One region of the Buttiauxella sp. WJP83 genome, then DNA from elsewhere that is predicted to be linked to it. Evidence: predicted binding sites of a transcription regulator. Region 1 holds the regulator's gene; the other holds the start of a gene.
What was found. Region 1 encodes LexA, which represses DNA repair genes until DNA is damaged. Its sites were predicted from a motif close to TNCTGTATGTACATACAGNA; they were not measured.

Region 1 (7,586 bases):
GGACACCCGCCCCCCAGGTTTCGTCCTGGCCATACAAGCCCATGAGATCAACATGAACCAGGTCGAGCGGGGCGAACCCCACACCGCCGGTAAAGACATTACTTTCAGTGGAGCGCATATCCGCACGATAACCCGCACGCACCGCAAGCCACGGGAGCGGCGTTATTTCCGCGCCAATGCCCGCAAATTGTGAGTTATCTTCACTCTTGAAGTTTTTGGTTTCGGTGAGATCAACATCGGTCGTCAATACCAGCAAATCGCTGTGCCAGGCGATGCCGGTAGTGACCAATGGGCGAATTTGGTAGGTATCTTTAAAACCATCAATCACTTTCGTATCGATATCACGAGACACCAGATTTTGCCCACTTAACCCTATGGTCCAGGAATCACCAAAGTCTGCCGCCAACCCTGCATCGATGTTAAAACCCGTGTCGGAGTTTCGATAGCGGCTGTCAGTGAAATCATCTTTCTTGTACTGATAAACCGAGGTGCTGTAGTTATACAACCAGGTATATTGAAGCTTTGGCGTAACTCCTACCGAAACAGGCACCCCGCCAACATCAAATTTGTGCGCCACTGCAACACCGTAATCCGAGACAACAGCCGCACGGCCAAAGCCTTTTGAGGTGAAGTTTTGCAGGTCGTCAGGATTCGGGATCACGGTTCCATTAGCGATCCCATCAAGATAATCAAGATCGTGCTGAGTGATATCTGACGTAACTCTGGCGGTCCCATAAACTTTCGCCACAAACGCAAACGGCAAAACGGCATTTGGGATACTCACCGCGAGAGAACCGCCCGCTTTCGCACGAGCCTCTTCCCCTCTGACATCTCGCAATTGCCCGGCAAGGTCAGCTGCACTGCTTTGCAATTCACGATACAACGAAGGGTTACGGATCAGTTGTGGTAACGGAATTTCCGAGAAATCGAGATAATCCTCAACCATGTTACTGATGTCGTCGATATTATCCTGGAGGTTATGGGGGTCTGTCATTTGCACACCCACTGAAGGAATGATGAGTCCGACGTTATCCCCCTCCTGGCTTCTGGTGAGCAAAGCGGGGTTAATCAGTACCGCACTGCTCCACCTAGATGATGCAACGCCGGTGCCGCCCATCGCATCATTGCGTGATTCCGTCCATGTCCCTGCCGCATTAGCCGTATTTGCCGCAAAGAAAAAGGCGACGTTTGCCGCCACCAAAACTCTGGTTTTTATCATTCTCTACCCGCCCGTCTTACTTCCGATTGATGAATCGCCTCTTGCCAGAACTAAGCTGACAAAAGTGGTTAATGCCGTGAAGAAAAGACTCAAAGCGGGTGTTTTCACCCAAATAAAAACCCGCATTAATCCAACGGGTTATATTTATTTAATCCCTATACATATACTTATAGTTTACCGTTTGGTTTCCGTGAAGGATGTCCGTCATGTGGACCGAAAAATTGTGGCGGGTGATCAATCCAGCGGTCCTGCCGTTGTGCGGCATAGCTCGCGTTTAGCGGGTAATAAATTCGATTTTCAGCTTTGTTGGCTTCACCCACAATCAGCAACCTGACTTCATGTTCTGTATTGTTGATGAACGTATGACAAATGCCGGTTCCTGACGGAAAGCCAACGCTATCACCCGGCTCAAGCGGGTAAAGATGACCATTGATCCATACCTGCGGATGCCCTTCCAGAACATAAGCAAATTCTTCCTCGCTACTTTCCGCATGCGGGTAGGACGTCCGGCGACCGGGCAACAGACGCTCATGGTGGATCCCCAGGCGTGTTAGCCCGAGTTTGCGAGCCAGCGGCGCGCCAATAGAAAACAGTTCAGCGCTGTCTGGATAAGTTGAATCATCTTCACCTTCCAGGTCTTTCCAGTGGCGTATGCAATCAGGTTTATTCATAACAAACTCCGGGATAGTCATCTCAAAAGGATGCAGCCAGAATGGTGCACCACTCGGCGTTTTTTGCGCGTTGTGATAGAGTGTAGGGCTAATCTACAGGGGAATGCTGATGGACATCACGACTTCACAAAACGTGTTAGCGCAGGCTGAAAAACTATGCGAGCAGCGTAATGTGCGCCTGACGCCACAACGCCTGGAAGTGCTGCGTTTACTGACGCAACAAGCGGGTGCAATCAGCGCTTATGATTTGCTGGATTTATTGCGTGCCAGTGAACCACAAGCAAAACCTCCGACGGTGTATCGTGCTCTCGATTTTCTTCTTGAACAAGGCTTTGTGCATCGCGTTGAGTCAACCAACAGCTATGTTTTGTGCCATCTGTTTGATCAGCCAACGCACTCATCAGCGATGTTTATTTGCGACAGATGTGGAGCGGTGAAGGAACATGGTGCGCAAGACGTTGAAGATATCATGCATCAATTGGCTGCCCAGTTAGGATTTGCTCTGCATCATAATGTCATTGAGGCGCATGGTTTATGCAGCGCTTGCGCAGAAGTTGAAGCCTGCAACCATCCCGAAGCATGCGGGCATGACCACACTATTCAGTCGAAGAAAAAATCACGCTAATACGAATTTAGAAGATTAGACTGGGGAAGAATCGGTACTTCCATGTACCAGGGCAGATTTAGAGAGTTAACACATCTGAGGGATGAGATTACCAGCGGTAATCGTTACGTTTTTCCCAATCAACGACTTCTTTCTCTGCCTGTTCTTGGGCGTATCCATAGCGTTCCTGGATTTTACCGACTAGCTGATCGCGCTTCCCTTCGATGACGGTCATGTCGTCATCCGTCAGTTTGCCCCATTTTTCTTTCACTGTGCCTTTGAACTGTTTCCAGTTACCGCCGATTTCGTCTTTATTCATAATAGTCTCCTCAACGTTCGCTAAAAAACTGCTAAAAGTTAACAACGTCCGAGTGCTGCCGTTTGGCTAAAACCACTCTTATCTGCTGGACGTGATAACAATTGTAGTTAAGGATGCGGCAGTGGCGGAAAAACTAAGAATCTTTAACCATGCACGTGTTCAAACCAGGTGTTGTGACGCCAATGACGACGCCAGATCCACCCCAATGACAAACCTCGTAGTGCAAGAAACACCGCCAGCGAAAGCCATAACCCATGGTTGCCCAACCAGGGCACGGTGAACAAGGTTAATCCAAAGCCAAGAGCCGCAACGGCCATACTGTTTCGCATTTCTGCACCACGTGTTGCGCCAATAAACATGCCATCAAGCAAATAGCACCAGACGCCCACCACCGGTAAAACTATCTGCCAATGCAAATAGCGATCGGCCTGGCGCTGCAATTCAGGGATTGATGTCAGGAGCGAAACAATGTTCTCGCCAAACAGTGCATACACTATGGCAAAAGCTAACGCGACCAATCCCGCCTGGCGACAGGCTGCTCCCCACACCTCCAGCAATTGGCCTCGATTTTTCGCACCAAATGCCTGCCCCGAATGGGCTTCAACAGCGTAAGCAAACCCATCAAGCGCATAGGCGGTGAAGGTCAGCAACGTCATCAGCACCGCGTTTACCGCAACGATTTCGCTGCCTAACCGTGCGCCAAAAATCGTCACTGATGCGAAACACACCTGCAGCAACAGCGAGCGCAACATAATGTCCCGGTTAAGCGCCAGTAAACGCCGAACGTTTCCGCGCCAGGCTTTCATCAGCATCTCTACGCTGATTCCACGCAGGCCCATCACCTTTTTCACCATCAGCAACCCGATGATAAATGTCGCATATTCCGCAGTGACCGTCGCTAACGCCGCCCCCTGCACATTCATGTGCAACCCCATCACCAGCCACACATCCAGCACGATATTCAGCACGTTTCCGACGACCAGTAAGATAACCGGTGCACGCGCATACTGAACGCCTAACAGCCAACCAAGTAAGACCAGGTTAGCCAGTGAAGCCGGGGCGCTTAGCCAGCGGATCTCAAGAAAACGCTGTGCCTGCCAGAGCACATCCTGGTTACCGCCAACAATATGTAATGCCAGTGAAATGAGGGGATCGCGCAGCGCGATAATCACAACGCCTGCGCCCAGCGCCAGCAATAAAGGCTGTACCAGTGCACGAGCTAACGCCGAGGGATTATTTGCGCCAAACGCTTGAGCGGTTAAGCCCGTGGTACTCATGCGCAGGAATAGCAAAAGCATGAACAGGAAACTGGTTGCCGTAGCGCCAATAGCGACTCCGCCAAGATAGACAGGGCTGTCCAGATGACCAATGACTGCCGTATCGACCAGACCCAGCAAGGGGACGGTGATGTTGGAGAAGATCATGGGTAAGGCGAGGCGCCAGAGTACTTTGTCAGCCGTTGAGAAAAATCGCATTCCACCCTTCATACTTCAAGCCGCATCTTTGTTGGCCGCGTTCACTCACCCGAATCACTTACTCAAGTAAGCTCATCGGGACTCGTTTTCTCGCCGCCTCAATGCAACTTGAATTATTTGGGTTTTCAGTTTTAAGAAACTTTACAGCCAGTTGCCGTTGCGAATCACCCCAACCGCCAACCCTTCAATGGAGAAGTTATGTTCGCGCAGGTCAACCACAATAGGTTCAAACTCGCTATTTTCTGGAAGAAGATGAACAACGTTGCCCTGCTGTTTTAAGCGCTTAACGGTAACTTCATCATCAATACGCGCAACCACAACCTGGCCGTTACGCACATCCTGAGTTTTATGCACCGCGAGCAGATCACCGTCCATAATACCGATGTCTTTCATAGACATACCGCTGACGCGCAGCAAGAAATCGGCATTAGGTTTAAACAGCGATGGATCAACCTGGTAATGGCCTTCGATATGCTGCTGAGCCAAGAGTGGCTCACCTGCAGCAACACGCCCAACCAGCGGAATACCGGTAACTTCTTCCACCAGCAAGCGGATACCGCGCGACGCACCAGAGACAATCTCAATGACGCCTTTACGAGCCAGTGCTTTTAGGTGCTCTTCAGCGGCGTTTGGAGAACGGAACCCCAGACGTTGAGCAATCTCGGCACGAGTCGGTGGCATGCCGGTCTGGCTGATATGATCCCGAATAAGATCAAACACCTCTTGCTGCCTGGTAGTTAACGCTTTCATTCCGCCCCCTGGGTGTTTATACAGTTATGCTGTGAGTATATACAGTCAAAGGCGAATTTGGAACCACAAATTAAGCAAAAAACCAGCCACTTAACTATTCTGGAAAGATCATCGCAAATGCTGCCAAAGCAGTGTGACCCAGGTAATCACTGCGAGGATAATGGCGATTAACACAGCAGCTGATCCCATGTCCTTGGCGCGTCCTGAAAGCTCGTGATAATCCGTACCCACGCGGTCAACAAGGGATTCAATCGCACTGTTGAGGATCTCGACAATCATAACCAGCACGACAGAACCAATCAGTAGAATACGGGTGATGGGGTCGATATCTAAATAACAGGCAATGGCAATAGCGATTACGGCACAAACGCCTTCCTGACGGAACGCAGCTTCGTTGATCCAGGCTGCTTTGAGCCCTTTCCATGAATAGCCAGCGGCTTTGATGATACGGGTAAATCCGGTGACGTTACTCGCCATTTTTGGAAACCTTTTCAAATTATTTGCGTCAATACTTATCTATACCCGTCATTCTTCAAATTGCTGCCAACACGGCTACAACTTGAAGAATGACGGGTATAAAGCGCAACGCCACAGAAATCTGAGTGAGATTCTGATATTCTTGCGGCGAAATTGCATTATTAACCTGAGGCTTTACATCGTTTATGTCAGGCTGGCCAAGAATCTACTACAAATTACTTAATTTACCATTAGGCGTTCTGGTAAAAAGCAAGTCCATTCCGGCAGATCCACAAGCCGAACTGGGCTTAGATCCCACACGCCCGATAATGTACGTGCTGCCGTATAACTCTAAGGCGGACTTATTAACGCTGCGCGCACAATGTCTCGCGCATGGCTTACCCGATCCGCTTCAGCCGTTAGAGATTGATGGAGCGGTACTCCCGCGTTACGTCTTTATCCACGGCGGCCCGCGCGTATTCACGTATTACACGCCGAAAGAAGAGTCGATCAAGTTGTTCCATGATTACCTCGACTTGCACCGCAGCAATCCAAATCTGGATGTGCAGATGGTGCCGGTCTCGGTGATGTTTGGCCGCTCTCCGGGTCGCGAAAAAGGCGAAGTTAATCCGCCATTAAAGATGCTGAACGGCATCCAGAAATTTTTCGCCGTTACCTGGCTTGGTCGCGACAGTTTCGTGCGTTTTTCGCCACCCGTCTCTCTACGCCACATGGCCACCGAGCACGGTACGGATAAAAAGATCGCTCAGAAATTGGCTCGCGTTGCGCGTATGCACTTTGCTCGCCAGCGTTTAGCGACCATCGGGCCGCGTTTGCCGGTACGTCAGGATCTGTTTAATAAACTTCTGGCATCGAAAGCTATCGCTCGCGCCGTCGAAGATGAAGCACGCAGCAAGAAAATCTCCCATGAAAAAGCACAGCAAAACGCTGTGGCGCTGATGGAAGAGATTGCCGCCAACTTCTCTTATGAAGCGATTCGAGTGAGCGACCGCGTGCTCAGTCTGACGTGGAACCGCTTGTACCAGGGGATAAACGTTCATAATGCAGAACGCGTGCGCCAGTTGGCTCACGATGGTCATGAGATTGTTTATGTCCCTTGCCATCGCAGCCACATGGATTACATGCTGCTGTCCTATGTGCTTTATCACCAGGGGCTGGTTCCTCCGCACATCGCGGCGGGTATCAACCTGAACTTCTGGCCAGCGGGCCCGATTTTCCGCCGCCTCGGTGCGTTCTTTATCCGTCGTACCTTTAAAGGCAGCAAACTCTACTCCACCGTGTTCCGTGAATATCTGGGCGAGCTGTTTAGCCGTGGCTATTCCGTTGAATATTTCGTGGAAGGGGGTCGTTCTCGTACCGGGCGTTTGCTCGACCCGAAAACCGGCACCTTGTCGATGACCATTCAGGCAATGCTGCGCGGCGGTACTCGCCCTATTACATTGGTGCCGATTTACATTGGCTACGAGCATGTAATGGAAGTGGGGACTTACGCAAAAGAGTTGCGTGGTGCGACCAAAGAGAAAGAGAGTTTCATGCAGATGGTACGTGGCCTGAGTAAGCTGCGTAACCTCGGTCAGGGCTATGTGAACTTTGGCGAACCGATGCCATTGATGACATTCCTGAACCAGCGAGTTCCTGAGTGGCGCGATTCCATCGACCCAATCGAAGCGATTCGTCCTGCGTGGCTGACGCCGACGGTGAATGAAATTGCCGCCGAGTTGATGGTGCGAATTAACAATGCAGGTGCGGCGAACGCCATGAACCTGTGCTGTACAGCGTTATTAGCCTCACGTCAGCGTTCACTCACCCGTGAGCAACTCACCGAGCAGCTAAACTGTTACCTGAGCCTGTTGCGTAATGTGCCGTATTCACCGGACGCTACTGCACCCGATCAACCAGCAGAAGCGCTGATTGAACACGCGTTGCAAATGAACAAGTTTGAAGTAGAGAAAGACACTATCGGTGACATCATCATTTTGCCGCGTGAGCAGGCAGTTCTGATGACGTATTACCGCAACAACATCCTGCATATGCTGGTGTTGCCTTCTCTGCTGGCAGCGATTATTACTCA
Region 2 (7,586 bases), 1.2 Mb from region 1:
AGTAATTTCTGCCAGACCCACTTCAAAGCTACGGTTTACCAGACTGTACGGGTTCTGGATGGTGACGATACGCGGTAAATCATGCTTCTCTGCCAATTGCAGATAACGCATCACACCCCACGGAGTCTCGTTGGAAACACCGATGTAACGAATTTTCCCGGCGCGCTGAAACTCAGTGAGTGCTTCAAGTGTTTCAAGCAGCGTGACCGGCACGGCATTATCAGTCCACGTATAACCCAGTTTGCCAAAACAGTTAGTGGCGCGTTGCGGCCAGTGAACTTGATAGAGATCGATATAGTCGGTTTGCAGACGCTTCAAACTGGCATCCAGAGCATCACGAATATTTCTACGATCCAGTATCTGATTCGGTCGAATGCCTGCGTCGTTATTGCGGCTTGGGCCGCTGACCTTGGTGGCAATAATCAGTTTCTCGCGATTAGCGCGCTGTTTTAGCCAGTTGCCGACATAGGTTTCGGTGAGTCCTTGTGTCTCCGGGCGTGGCGGGACCGGGTACATTTCAGCGACATCAATGAGGTTAACTCCCTGATGGACTGCGTAATCCAGCTGTTCATGCGCGTCGGCTTCGCTATTTTGCTCACCAAACGTCATGGTTCCCAGCCCTAGCGTACTTATTTCAAGAGAGCTGTGGGGGATACGGTGATAGTGCATAGCCGCTTTCCTTATTATTCAGTCTGACGGTCAGGCATGCGCCCAACAAAAAATGGACTATAAACATGGCAGAGGGGAGGCAAAAGCGGAAGAGGGGAAGTGAAGAAAAGTGTTACAGGCCAGCCAGGTGCTGACCTTTATATTTTAGCGTTCAATGATTTGTGAAACATCGTCGCGATTGATCTGCATCTCGTTGCCTTGCTGATCACGGTAGCTGACTAAGCCAGTGTCGTCATCGACTTTGGGTTTACCGTCAGTCAGGATCATACGACCATCTTTGGTTGCCATCACGTAATCGCTACTACAACCAGAAACCGCAAATGCCAGACCGACAGCGGAAATAAGAACAGCCCATTTTTTCATCGTTATTCGCCTCGAGTGGTATGGAGTGACATATACAGTCTAGTAATAACTAGATTTGATGATGATGATAAGCAGCAAATTCTTAAAAGAAACAGAGGGGAAGCGTGAATGCTTCCCCTGCGTGGGTTACAGCGGGTTCTTTTTGTTACGGATAAGGTTCAGTGTTTCTACGGCGATTGAGAAGAACATCGCAAAGTAGATGTAACCTTTCGGCACGTGAATATCGAAGCCTTCAAGAATCAAGGTAAAGCCGACCAGTAACAGGAATGACAACGCCAACATTTTCACCGACGGGTGACGCTCCACAAAATCACCAATCGATTTTGCCGCGAACATCATCACCAACACGGCAATAACCACGGCTGCCATCATGATGAAAAGATGGTCGGACAGGCCGACGGCGGTAATGACTGAATCGAGGCTGAAAATAATATCCAGTAGCATGATTTGCACGATCGCGCCAAAGAAAGAGTGAACGTTGGTTTTTATGCTCTCTTCTTCCCCTTCAATGGATTCGTGGATCTCTTTGCTGGCCTTCCAGATTAAGAACAGGCCACCCAATGACAAAATAAGGTCTCGCGCAGAGAAATCATGGCCCATGATGCTAAACAGTGGATGAACCAAATGTGTCATCCAGGCGATAGACGCCAACAACGCCAGACGCATAATCATCGCGGCACCCAGACCCAAACGGCGCGCTTTGGCCTGTTGAGCTTTTGGCAGTTTCGCCACGACTAACGAGAGAAAAATGATATTGTCGATACCCAGAACGATTTCCAGAATCGTCAGAGTGCCCAGCGCCATCCACGCATTAGGATCGGTAATCCATGCAAACAACATTAAAAAATCCTGCCTGAAATTAATAAAACGCCAATTATAAACGCCAGCACTGATCCGGGTGCAAGTTAAATGAATCTACAACGAGAAATGATTAGCCAGCAGAGCGGCCGTAAAATTCTTTTTCAGATAGAAACCGCGTGGCAACGTCAGAATGGGAGCGCCATCGGCACCAATCGCATCGGTTAACGCTTTGCTGTTGGCGGCTTTTGGACGCAACTGCAACACTTCCCCATGACGAGCAGTGATACGTTCGACCTGCCCAAGCACAATTAAATCCATCAATTCTTCCCAGTCCAAACGCAACTGCCGTTCTTCTTCTGCGGAAGGTGCCCACAATAATGGCGAGCCAATATGCCTTTCAGCCAACGGAATTTGCCGCTCTCCTTCAACAGGGATCCACAGCACGCGTTTTAACTTGTGGCGCACATGGCTGGTTTCCCAAACCACACCTGTATTGCCAGTGAGCGGGGCGACACAAACAAAGGTGGTTTCCAGTGGACGTCCCATTCGATCAACCGGGATTGTTTTTAACTCGATGCCAAGCGCTGCGAAATCTTGCTCGGGTTTGCTTCCGGCACTGGCTCCTAACCACAATTCGAGTAAAACACCGATCCAACCTTTGTCGCGTTTAAGATCTTTGGGGATGGGTAAACTGGCAAGCGCCGCCAATTCGCCCAGCGTGTAGCCTGCCAGTTTCTGGGCTTGAGCCAGTAAAATCTGTTCATTTTCTGGAGGGGTAAGTAAAGGACGAAGTGCTTCCATTGTGCCTGACTGCTAAGTGGTTAAAAAATGAACGTGGTTTACCCACAACATGGAAATAGTTTAGCGTGTCGGGGATAAGAATGGCAATGCACTGATTTTGAATCATTTTTATCGCTAAAAATTATCAATTTTGAATTGTACAAAAACCTTTTCCCATTCTGGTCACTGGCAATGAACAGGATCTTACACCGGGTTATCCACAGAAAAATGGGATAACTGGTAAAAAAGCTCACTACTGGTTCGATTTACAGCCTTGACGAGGGGGTAAAACCCATTTTTTCACCAGTTTGTGACTAACTTGTTGGCACAATCTGTGGATAAAAACGTCATTGGTCGATCTTTCATCAGTGAAAGATCCTGGTATGTGATGATCATCACACTACTGAGCTGTGAACTAATTTTTAACTCACTATTACTTTGAAAGTATTGTGTATTTTTTTTATGAGCCGCGAGCCGATTTTGAAGTTATCCTAAGTTGTCCCGAGAGTATTAGGTAGTTCTTCACAGTTATATCCACAGAAAAAGTGAATAAACTCACCGCTCCAAACGGACTAATGTTTATAACTCGGTCATATTTTGTGAGTTATTCAATTGTTATTCCTTTCTGGCAACCGTTACACAGTGGTTTACCGTCTAGCGCTTGTATGAAACAATCGCCCTAATCTAAGTTTGTTTTGAGGTAGTCCGGTGATCGATGATGATGGCTACCGCCCGAATGTTGGTATCGTAATCTGTAATCGGCAGGGTCAAGTGATGTGGGCCAGGCGTTTTGGTCAACATTCCTGGCAGTTTCCGCAAGGTGGCATCAATCCTGGCGAATCCCCGGAACAGGCAATGTACCGGGAGCTTTTCGAGGAAGTGGGTTTACAGCGAAAAGATGTCCGAATACTCGCCTCGACCCGAAACTGGTTACGTTACAAGTTACCTAAACGTTTGGTGCGTTGGGACACAAAGCCGGTTTGTATCGGCCAGAAACAAAAATGGTTTCTCTTGCAGTTGATCAGTAGCGATAACGATATCAATATGCAAACCAGCAGTACCCCAGAGTTTGATGGCTGGCGCTGGGTTAGCTATTGGTATCCGGTTCGTCAGGTTGTCTCCTTTAAACGCGATGTCTATCGTCGGGTGATGAAAGAGTTTGCAAGCGTCGTAATGCCGCTGCAGGAAGTTACGCCACCACGTAATAACGCGCCTGCCTGGCGTCGTAAAAGAGGTTAAGTCACGCAAAAATGCTCACCCGTTTGCGAGAAATAGTCGAGAAGGTTGCCAGTGCTCCGCGCCTCAATGAGGCGCTGGATATTTTGGTTACAGATATCTGCCTTGCGATGGACACCGAGGTATGCTCGGTTTATCTCGCAGATCATGACCGGCGTTGCTTTTACCTGATGGCGACACGCGGCCTTAAAAAGCCGCGTGGTCGCACAATTACACTCGCATTTGATGAAGGCATTGTCGGGCTGGTCGGTCGTCTTGCAGAACCGATAAACCTTGCTGATGCGCAAAAACATCCCAGCTTTAAATATGTCCCCGCAGTAAAAGAAGAACGTTTTCGAGCCTTCCTTGGCGTACCCATCATCCAGCGACGTCAATTGCTGGGGGTGCTGGTGGTACAACAGCGCGAGCACCGTCAATATGATGAAAGCGAGGAGTCCTTCCTCGTTACGCTCGCCACACAAATGGCCGCTATCCTCTCTCAATCACAGTTAGCCGCCTTATTTGGCCAATATCGCCAGACGCGTATCCGGGCATTGCCTGCATCGCCAGGCGTTGCGATTGCTGAAGGCTGGATGGACTCAACGCTCCCGTTAATGGAGCAAGTGTCTGAAGCGTCGACACTGGATACCACGCTTGAGCGTGAGCGTCTAACCGCAGCACTTGAAGAAGCGTCTAACGAATTTCGACGTTACAGCAAACGTTTTGCGGCGGGGGCCCAGAAAGAAACTGCGGCTATCTTTGACCTCTATTCGCACCTGTTAACTGATGCCCGACTTCGTCGAGAATTATTCGAAGAAGTCGATAAAGGCTCGGTTGCAGAATGGGCGGTTAAAAAAGTTATCGAAAAGTTTGCGGAGCAATTCGCAAGTCTGACTGACGGCTACTTAAAAGAACGCGCAGGCGATCTTCGTACCTTGGGTCAACGCCTGTTATTCCATCTCGATGACACCATCCAGAGCCCAAACACCTGGCCTGAACGCTTTGTGTTGGTGGCTGATGAGTTATCCGCAACGACGCTTGCTGAGCTACCGCAAAACCGCCTGGTTGGTGTCGTTGTGCGTGATGGTGCGGCGAACTCGCACGCGGCGATCATGGTGCGTGCGTTGGGCATCCCAACCGTTATGGGGGCGGATATCCAGCCTTCGGTGCTGCATCGCCGCACTTTAGTTGTGGATGGTTATCGCGGTGAGTTGCTGGTTGACCCTGAAACGGTGCTGTTGCAGGAATATCAGCGACTCATTACCGAAGAGAACGAACTTAGCCGATTGGTTGAGGACGACGTTGATAGCCCTGCTGCGCTAAAAAGCGGTGAGCGTGTGCAGGTGATGCTGAATGCGGGTCTGAGCCCGGAGCATGAACAATTGCTTGGCAGCCGCATTGATGGCATTGGTTTGTATCGCACCGAAATCCCATTCATGCTGCAAAGTGGTTTCCCGTCGGAAGAAGAGCAGGTCGCCCAGTACCAGGGCATGTTGCAGATGTTTAACGATAAGCCCGTTACACTGCGAACACTGGATGTGGGCGCGGATAAACAACTGCCCTATATGCCAATCAGCGAAGAAAACCCATGCCTGGGTTGGCGCGGGATCCGTATCACGCTTGACCAACCTGAGATTTTCCTTGTTCAGGTGCGCGCCATGCTGCGTGCCAATGCTGCCACTGGCAACCTGAGCATTCTGCTGCCGATGATAACCAGCATCGACGAGATTGACGAAGCTCGTAGACTGATAGACCGCGCCGGGCGCGAAGTAGAAGAAGTGCTCGGCTACGAGTTACCCAAACTACGTATTGGCATCATGGTTGAAGTCCCGTCGATGGTGTTCATGCTTGGGCATCTTGCCAGCCGTGTTGATTTCATCTCTGTTGGCACTAATGACCTGACGCAGTACTTACTGGCTGTTGATCGTAACAACACTCGCGTGGCGAGCCTTTATGACAGCTTGCACCCGGCGATGCTGAGTGCGTTAAATCATATTGCGAAGGAAGCTGAACGTAACGGTATCGATCTATGTCTTTGCGGTGAAATGGCTGGCGATCCAATGTGCGTTGCACTGCTGGTTGGTATGGGCTATCGCCATTTGTCGATGAACGGCCGTTCAGTGGCGCGAGTAAAATATTTACTGCGTCACATTAGCCTGGAAGAAGTGCAATCACTGGCGCAGCGCAGCCTTGAGGCTCAGCTTGCGACAGAAGTACGTCATCAAGTTGCATCCTTCATGGAACGACGTGGCATGGGTGGTTTGATTCGCGGCGGGCGCTAGGGCGCTCGTTGTTTCCACTCCGTGCCCGGCATTACAGAACTTTTCAACTTCGCATCTAACCCTGGAACCCTTTGTGCTATGATCCGCTCCTTTCGGAGCGCGTCTGCACAGATGCGTATTTGCAACCCATCGCCGACTTTCGGTGGGGTAACAACGGCTTGTGGTGACAGATGAATAGTGGCTATCTGCATTTCCCTGAATTTGACCCGGTGATTTTTTCCATCGGGCCGGTCTCTTTGCACTGGTACGGAGTGATGTACCTGGTCGGCTTCGTGTTTGCCATGTGGCTTGCGGGCCGTCGTGCTAATAAACCAGGCAGCGGTTGGACGAAAGACGAAGTCGAAAACCTGCTGTACGCAGGCTTCCTCGGGGTGTTCCTTGGCGGGCGTTTGGGTTATGTATTCTTCTACAATCTGCCTTCTTTCCTGGCCGATCCACTGTACCTGTTTAAAGTCTGGGATGGCGGGATGTCCTTCCATGGCGGGTTGGTCGGCGTTATCTGCGTGATGATCTGGTTCGCACGTCGAACTCGTCGCTCCTTCTTCCAGGTATCGGATTTCATTGCGCCACTGATTCCATTTGGCTTGGGTGCCGGTCGTCTTGGTAATTTTATCAACGGCGAGTTGTGGGGGCGCGTTGATCCTGGCTTCCATTGGGCAATGCTGTTCCCTGGTTCGCGCAGCGAAGATATCGGCCTGTTGGCGACGCACCCTGAATGGCAGTCGTTGTTTAACACCTACGGTGTTCTGCCGCGCCATCCTTCTCAGCTTTACGAAATGGTTCTGGAAGGCATCGTCCTGTTCATTATCCTGAATCTCTATATTCGTAAGCCACGTCCGATGGGGGCTGTTTCCGGCCTGTTCCTGATTGGCTACGGTGCTTTCCGTATCATTGTTGAATTCTTCCGCCAGCCAGATGCTCAGTTTACCGGTGAGTGGGTACAGTACATCAGCATGGGACAAATCCTCTCGATTCCGATGATTGTGGCCGGTGTGATTATGATGGTTTGGGCGTATCGTCGTCGTCCGCAGCAACAGCTTTCGTGAGGAAACATGCAACAATATCTTGATTTGATGAAACATGTGCTGGAAAACGGCACACCAAAAGATGACCGTACGGGTACGGGTACGCTGTCGATTTTCGGTCATCAAATGCGCTTTAATTTGCAAGATGGTTTCCCTCTGGTTACCACTAAACGCTGCCATTTACGCTCCATCATTCATGAACTGCTGTGGTTCCTGAAAGGGGATACCAACGTCGCCTATCTGCATGAAAACAACGTCTCAATTTGGGACGAATGGGCAGATGAAAATGGCGATCTTGGTCCCGTTTATGGCAAACAGTGGCGCTCCTGGGCGACCCCTGATGGCCGCTATATTGACCAGTTAACCACTGTGATTAACCAGTTAAAAAACGACCCAGATTCTCGCCGCATCATTGTTTCGGCGTGGAATGTGGGTGAGCTGGATAAAATGG

Region 2: a site for LexA is predicted at 2,868-2,887, ahead of mutH (DNA mismatch repair endonuclease MutH). Genes of this name have one in related genera too.

What each region holds. Positions count from the first base shown of each region.
Region 1 is NZ_CP110080.1:4,339,951-4,347,536, forward strand. Features, by position in the region: gene OH773_RS20055 (conjugal transfer protein TraF) at 1-1,219, opposite strand, end outside; gene OH773_RS20060 (cupin domain-containing protein) at 1,387-1,890, opposite strand; gene zur (zinc uptake transcriptional repressor Zur) at 2,000-2,515, shown strand; gene OH773_RS20070 (CsbD family protein) at 2,604-2,813, opposite strand; gene dinF (MATE family efflux transporter DinF) at 2,957-4,288, opposite strand; gene lexA (transcriptional repressor LexA) at 4,430-5,038, opposite strand; gene OH773_RS20085 (diacylglycerol kinase) at 5,147-5,515, opposite strand; gene plsB (glycerol-3-phosphate 1-O-acyltransferase PlsB) at 5,701-7,586, shown strand, end outside.
Region 2 is NZ_CP110080.1:864,481-872,066, forward strand. Features, by position in the region: gene OH773_RS03975 (NADP(H)-dependent aldo-keto reductase) at 1-669, opposite strand, end outside; gene OH773_RS03980 (YgdI/YgdR family lipoprotein) at 814-1,032, opposite strand; gene OH773_RS03985 (TerC family protein) at 1,159-1,872, opposite strand; gene mutH (DNA mismatch repair endonuclease MutH) at 1,948-2,634, opposite strand; gene rppH (RNA pyrophosphohydrolase) at 3,322-3,852, shown strand; gene ptsP (phosphoenolpyruvate--protein phosphotransferase) at 3,864-6,110, shown strand; gene lgt (prolipoprotein diacylglyceryl transferase) at 6,281-7,156, shown strand; gene thyA (thymidylate synthase) at 7,163-7,586, shown strand, end outside.